One region of the Aneurinibacillus sp. XH2 genome, then DNA from elsewhere that is predicted to be linked to it. Evidence: a T-box and tRNA genes for the amino acid it is inferred to sense, from the RefSeq annotation. Region 1 holds a T-box; the other holds one or more tRNA genes.
What was found. A T-box is a leader RNA that pairs with one kind of tRNA and senses whether it is charged. The one in region 1 lies ahead of metG (methionine--tRNA ligase), so its partner is inferred to be a tRNA-Met.
Positions count from the first base shown of each region.

Region 2: it has a tRNA-Met gene. The T-box ahead of metG (methionine--tRNA ligase) is inferred to sense a tRNA for this amino acid. The anticodon was not compared.

Region 1 covers NZ_CP014140.1:3,648,121-3,651,394, forward strand. The annotation lists gene ACH33_RS18310 (TatD family hydrolase) at 1-22, opposite strand, end outside; gene metG (methionine--tRNA ligase) at 52-2,037, opposite strand; T-box leader at 2,125-2,357, opposite strand; gene ACH33_RS18320 (AbrB/MazE/SpoVT family DNA-binding domain-containing protein) at 2,816-3,064, shown strand; gene rsmI (16S rRNA (cytidine(1402)-2'-O)-methyltransferase) at 3,105-3,274, opposite strand, start outside.
Region 2 covers NZ_CP014140.1:2,678,903-2,682,176, forward strand. The annotation lists gene ACH33_RS13225 (NAD(P)/FAD-dependent oxidoreductase) at 1-647, opposite strand, end outside; gene ACH33_RS13230 (TetR/AcrR family transcriptional regulator) at 768-1,400, opposite strand; tRNA gene ACH33_RS13235 (tRNA-Pro) at 1,957-2,033, opposite strand; tRNA gene ACH33_RS13240 (tRNA-Met) at 2,082-2,158, opposite strand; tRNA gene ACH33_RS13245 (tRNA-Ser) at 2,179-2,270, opposite strand; tRNA gene ACH33_RS13250 (tRNA-Ser) at 2,279-2,372, opposite strand; gene ACH33_RS13255 (BrxA/BrxB family bacilliredoxin) at 2,655-3,089, opposite strand.

The DNA of each region.
Region 1 (3,274 bases):
GGGCGTGTGTATCAAACAGCACTATAACAGCCTCCTTTTGGGTCCAGACACCTATTTTACAATCGCCCCGTTCGGCATGCTGTCAGGAACGGTCGCAAGAGTGAGTTTGTCTCCTTCAGATGCGGCCAAAATCATTCCATTCGACATTTCACCACGCAGCTTTACCGGTTTAAGGTTAGTGACGCAGATCACTTTCTTGCCGATAAGGTCTTCCGGACTGTAATGCTTGGCAATACCGGATACGACCTGGCGTTTTTCATAGCCGAGATCCAGTTGCAGCTTCAACAATTTATCTGCTTTCGGAATTTTTTCCGCTTCGATAACCTGCGCCACGCGTAATTCCACTTTCATAAAGTCATCGATATTGATTTCGGGTACGGCTGGCTTCTCTTCTGTTTTAGCTTGCGCCTGTTCCTTCTTTTTCTTATTTTCTTCCGCCTGTTTACGCGCTGCTGCCGTTGTCTCATCAATAACGGCAATTTCTTTTTCCAGATCAAGGCGTGGGAATAACGCATCACCCTTGTTTACTTTTATGCCGGCCGGAAGCGCTCCCCACTCTTTTGCCGACTCCCAGCTTGTAATATCTTCATTTCCCGTAATACCCAGCTGCGCCCAAATTTTGCGCGGTGCATGTGTCATAAACGGTTGCAAAGCAATAGAAATAATACGAATGCTTTCCGCCAGATTGTACATAACTGTACCAAGGCGTTCTTTATTGGCTTCATCTTTTGCCAGCACCCATGGCGTTGTTTCATCAATATATTTATTTGTGCGGCTCACCAGATCCCATAGGCTGTTCAACGCACCGCCAAACCGCATTTCGTCCATGTGCTCTTCGAGACCAGTAACTGCTTGACGCGCCACATTGCGCAGGTTTTCATCCACCATTTCCGGCGCGGTCGGAGCCGGAAGCACGCCTTCAAAATATTTCTCAATCATCGCTACCGTCCGGCTCACCAAATTGCCAAGGTCATTCGCTAGATCAAAGTTCAAACGCTGGATAAATGCTTCCGGCGTGAATACGCCATCTTGACCGAACGGAATTTCACGCAACAGGAAGTAGCGAATCGAGTCGGAACCGTAACGTTCGATCAAAAATTTTGGATCGATAACATTGCCTTTCGATTTCGACATTTTTCCATCTGGCATAAGCAGCCAACCATGACCAAATACCTTCTTCGGTAATGGCAAGTCAAGCGCCATTAGAATAATTGGCCAATAAATCGTGTGAAAGCGAAGAATGTCCTTACCGATCATATGGACATCAGCCGGCCAATATTTGTTAAATTTCGTGTCATCTTCGCTCATATATCCTAGCGCGGTAATATAGTTCGTCAGCGCATCAATCCAGACATAGATAACGTGCTCAGGGTCGTTCGGCAACTTAATGCCCCAGTCGAATGATGTGCGGGATACGCTCAAGTCTTCCAGACCCGGCTTAAGGAAGTTATTTACCATCTCATTGCGGCGGGACTCTGGCTGAATAAACTCCGGATGCTCTTCGATGTATTTCAAAAGCCGATCTTGGTATTTCGACATACGAAAGAAATAACTTTTTTCTTTCACAAGCGAAATTGGGCGTCCACAATCTGGACAAATATGTTCTCCATCCTTTTTCGACTGATGCTCCGTCCAAAACGCTTCACAAGGCACACAGTAGTAACCTTCGTATTCGCCTAGGTAGATATCGCCTTTATCAACAAGCTTTTGGAAGATCTTCTGCACGGCATCTTTATGACGCTTCTGGGTAGTACGAATGAAATCGTCATAGGAAATATCAAGGCGTTCCCATAAGTCCTTAATCCAATCAACAATCGGATCAATAAATTCCAACGGTTGCTTGTCTTCCTGCGCGGCGCGTTGCTGCAGCTTCTGTCCATGCTCGTCCGTGCCTGTGAGATAAAACACGTCGTATCCACGTAAACGCTTATAACGGGCCAGCGCGTCGCAGGCGATTGTCGTATAAGCATTTCCGATATGAAGCGTATTGCTCGGGTAATAAATCGGTGATGTAATGTAATACGTTGGTTTACTCATCTTACTCATCCTTTCACCAAAAAAATGAGGAAGAAAACTTGCGAGCACTGCCCGCTCGCTTTCTATGAAAAAAGGCTCCCCATCCCCATATGGGACGAGAAGCTCTCGTGGTACCACCCAAATTCCCTGTCTTCCTAGCTTTCCAGTCAAAAGAAGACAGGCTCAATCCCGTAACGCGGGAAACGTTGCCCCCTAACGCATCATGCGCTCGAAAGCAAAAACTCCGGGGCCATCTTCATCCCGCTCCTTTTACCGGTTTCCACCCATCCCGGCTCTCTGTAAAAAGTACACGCGATTACTCTTCCCATCATCGTTTTGCATATATTATCCATAATATATGATTTCCTTTTCCTTTTATTCTATACCTTACCTGTCAGTCTTCGTCAAGTCTTATGTTAATCCCTCACTATATTATCCTTTTATTCCCTTTTTTGTCGAATTAATAACTACGAGTGTTTGTGTTTTTGTCGAAAAATCTGCATCAAGATTTATCTATTTCACAGAATATTTTTGTATTATTTTAAAATAAGGTATAAATTTAAAATAAATTCAGTCTTATATACTGTTATATATTTTATACATATATTACATTTTAAACACTATATTTCCTTTATTAGTATTTTTTTACATATATTGAGATTTTTTTATAGTATAATCCCAGTAAATGGTTGACCTCATCGAAAAATGCTGTTAGGATAGTGATAAAGAAAGTATGTCGAATTTTGACGATAAAAATAATGAATAAATTCGGGTAATTACGAGAGGAGATATAGTAAACATGAAATCAACTGGTATTGTAAGAAAAGTAGATGAATTAGGTCGTGTCGTAATTCCAATCGAACTCCGTCGTACATTGGGTATTGGAGAAAAAGACGCTCTTGAAATTTATGTTGACGGCGAACGCATCATGTTAAAAAAATACGAGCCAGCCTGCATCTTCTGTGGAAGCACAGAAAATACGATAACGTACAAAGGAAAAATTATCTGTGGTTCCTGCATATCTGAAATACCCACGCAAAAAGCATAACATAAATGAAGAAAAATAAGCTTCCTAACAATCGGGAAGCTTATTTTTCTTTCTGATGATAAGCGTTGTACACTTCCCGCTTAGGAAGTCCACGTTCTTCTGCTGTTTGCTTCAGCGCCTCCTTCTTCGTCAACCCTTTTTCAATATAAACATCTACATGGGATACAATGTCGAGTCCTTGCCACCATTGCTCTAACTGGCCTGCTCCCT
Region 2 (3,274 bases), 970 kb from region 1:
ATAACCACTTTATCAGCCAAGTATGTTTCGCCATTACGGCATTCTACACCGCGAATTTCCATTCCAACGGCCGTTTTTTCTACAATAATATCGGCTACTTCCGTCTTAAACTTCATCTGAACTTTCTTTTCCAGTTCGCGGTAGATACTTTCCAGAATTTCAAGATTCTGCTCAGTTCCTAGATGACGCACATTGGCACGAAGCAATTTCAATCCTACACCCGCTGCTTTGCGCTCAATTTCGCGCACGGCCGGCGTTGTCGGATCCGTAATGTTGCGCGTTGCGCCATGCTCTAGATTAATCTCGTCCACATAGCGGATAAGCTCAAGCACTTGAGAAGGCGGCAAATAATCTGTCATCCAGCCTCCGAACTCAGTCGTAATATTAAATTTACCGTCAGAATATGCACCGGCGCCACCAAACCCATTTGTAATGGAACAGGCCGGCAAACAGCCGCTAAATTCTTTTTTTCCAGCTGGTGGCGGACATTTTTTAATTTTTTTCTCCAGAATCGGACAGCGCCGTTTAAAAATATCATGCCCTTTATCTATTAATAAAACATCCAGATGAGGATTCTTTCTCGTTAGTTCGTACGCGGTAAAAATACCAGCAGGCCCCGCTCCTACAATTACTACATCATATTTCATGATCGAAAGCCTCCTTGAGGTATGTACATTGTTTAATTGAGACCTCCATGATTATAACTCCTGGCCTGCAAAGAATCAACAAAAAACGAATGTTTTTTTTAAAACATATATTTTCGTTCGTTATTTAGCATACGAATATTCGGAATTTACCGTTCCCGCAACAAATAAATCGACCCAACCTTCCATAAGCTCTTCTTCTGTAATCGTGGCAGAGTTCTGCTTCCCTTCCCCGTATAAAATTAAAGCGTATACACGGGCAAACAAAATACTGTATAACCCCGAAGCAACCGCGTGACTGTTAACATCCCGACGAATTTGTCCAGCGAGTTTATAATATTCGAAAAAGGAAGTTAGCGCTTCGATAATATTTTTTGTAAATAAAAACGTATAGTTCCTGCATTCTTTCATTTTTTCCGCTTCGCTCAGCAACAGTTTAATCAACGGCAATTCTTTTTTAAATACCGTAATAAATGTCCTGATAATCAAACGAATATCGCGCTCAAAGTCATCACTTATCCCCTGAACGATATACTCACTAATTTCGGTAAACAAACTGTGGCGTCGAAACATTTCATTAAACAATTTTTCTTTGCTTTCAAAGTGACGGTATACTGTTAAATCATTTACGCCAGCCAAACGGGCAATTTCGCGAATCGTTGAAGCTTGGAACCCTTTTTGTGAAAAGACTTCCACTGCGGACTGCAAGATTTTCTCTCTTGTTCTTTTTACACGTGGGGAGTATTTCTTTTCCATACTATATTCTCCTTTTTTCCTATTTGTTCCAAATAGGGTGTTGCAAAACTCCACTGATTGCACTTCATGAAAAGCCCGGTATTTTCAAGGTTCTCGCAATTACATTTAGCCTTTACTATTCAACGATGGTAAGCATTGCAACACCCTCATTCATATAGTCATTCCTAAAATAATTAGGCAAAAAACCCTACAATACCAGTATCCACCATTTTCTTCATCGAAACAAGTTACAATTTAAAAAAAGGAGAAAAACGTTTGTCCCCCCCTTTATTGTTATGTATCGAAAGACAATATAAATCCTCTTTACACTTTACATCTACAAGCATTTTTTACATATTAAGGAGAATCAATAAACGTTGCCGGTCTGTCTCTCCCTGCGTAGCACGCGCCTCGCGAGTGTTTTCTCGTTTACTTATAAAGAGAAGGTATGCATCGCTTTATAGTAATAAAGCGATGCATACCTTCTCATACAACTTATACGACAAAAAAAGCCCTAATCCTTAGAAAAGAATCAGGGCTTGTCTATTCACGATGTATGCAGACACCAAACGAAAAATGGTCGGGAAGACAGGATTTGAACCTGCGACCTCCTCGTCCCGAACGAGGCGCTCTACCAAGCTGAGCCACTTCCCGGAACATACATTTCAAACCATCAAATGCACTCACCAAGAGTAAGTAATATGGTAGCGGCGGAGGGGATCGAACCCCCGACCTCACGGGTATGAACCGTACGCTCTAGCCAGCTGAGCTACGCCGCCCCAATAGCAATAATGTGAAATGGCGGAGAAGGCGGGATTCGAACCCGCGCACGGTGTGACCCGTCTACTCCCTTAGCAGGGGAGCCCCTTACAGCCTCTTGGGTACTTCTCCATATTGCATGGCGGACAGGGTGGGATTCGAACCCACGAGACGAGTTATCCCCGCCTACACGATTTCCAATCGTGCTCCTTCGACCAACTCGGACACCTGTCCATATTCATCAACAGCGACAAGCTTTATTTTATCATCAGTTTTTTATGAATGCAATAGTTTTTTAAAGGCTTATCACACGACCGCTTTGCATCTATTCTTCGTCTGCGCTCTTAGGCTTTTCTCCCACCAGCATGATGAGCAAAAGCGAAAAAGTGGCCTTAGTCTGTTTCCATCCTTTGATGTTTTACATGCGCCGCTTTGATCAAAGCGGCGCACAAATACAGTTTCTTCGCAAAAAGCGAATACAAAAGTCAGTCAACGCTCCTGATTCAGAAATTCCAATTACCCGCAATGTTTTTCAAACGCGCCCATTAAGTCAGCTGCGATCACTTCAAGAGGACGGTTTTCGATTTGATGGCGCTCCATCATATAAACAAGCTTTCCGTCTTTCATAAGGGCAAAAGAAGGAGAGGAAGGCGGATAACCGGTGAAATATTCTCTGGCTTTCGCAGTTGCCTCTTTGTCTTGGCCGGCGAAAACCGTGTAAAGGTAATCCGGCTTTTTCTCGCTGTGCTGTACAGAATAAATGGCAGCCGGGCGCGCAAGTCCTGCGGCGCATCCACACACAGAATTCACTACCACCAGAGCAGTGCCTTTCATATCTTCGAACTTCTCCTGTACCTCTTCCGGTGTCAGTAATTCTTCAAAACCTGCGGATGTTAATTCTGTGCGCATCGGCTGAATAACCGAACGCATATATTCGTCATACGACATCATAACATAAATCCCTCCGTTGTCATTTCTTATATTCTTCATCACTCTTAATATATTGCCAGCAACGAAAAATAATTTTCTTTCATTATAGCGATTTCTTTCTCAGGAGAAAAGTTCCGCAGCGCATTCCGCTATGCCTAGGTTGCCAGGTTGAGTGATTTTTCCTATTTCCAAAAAAGTTTATTAAT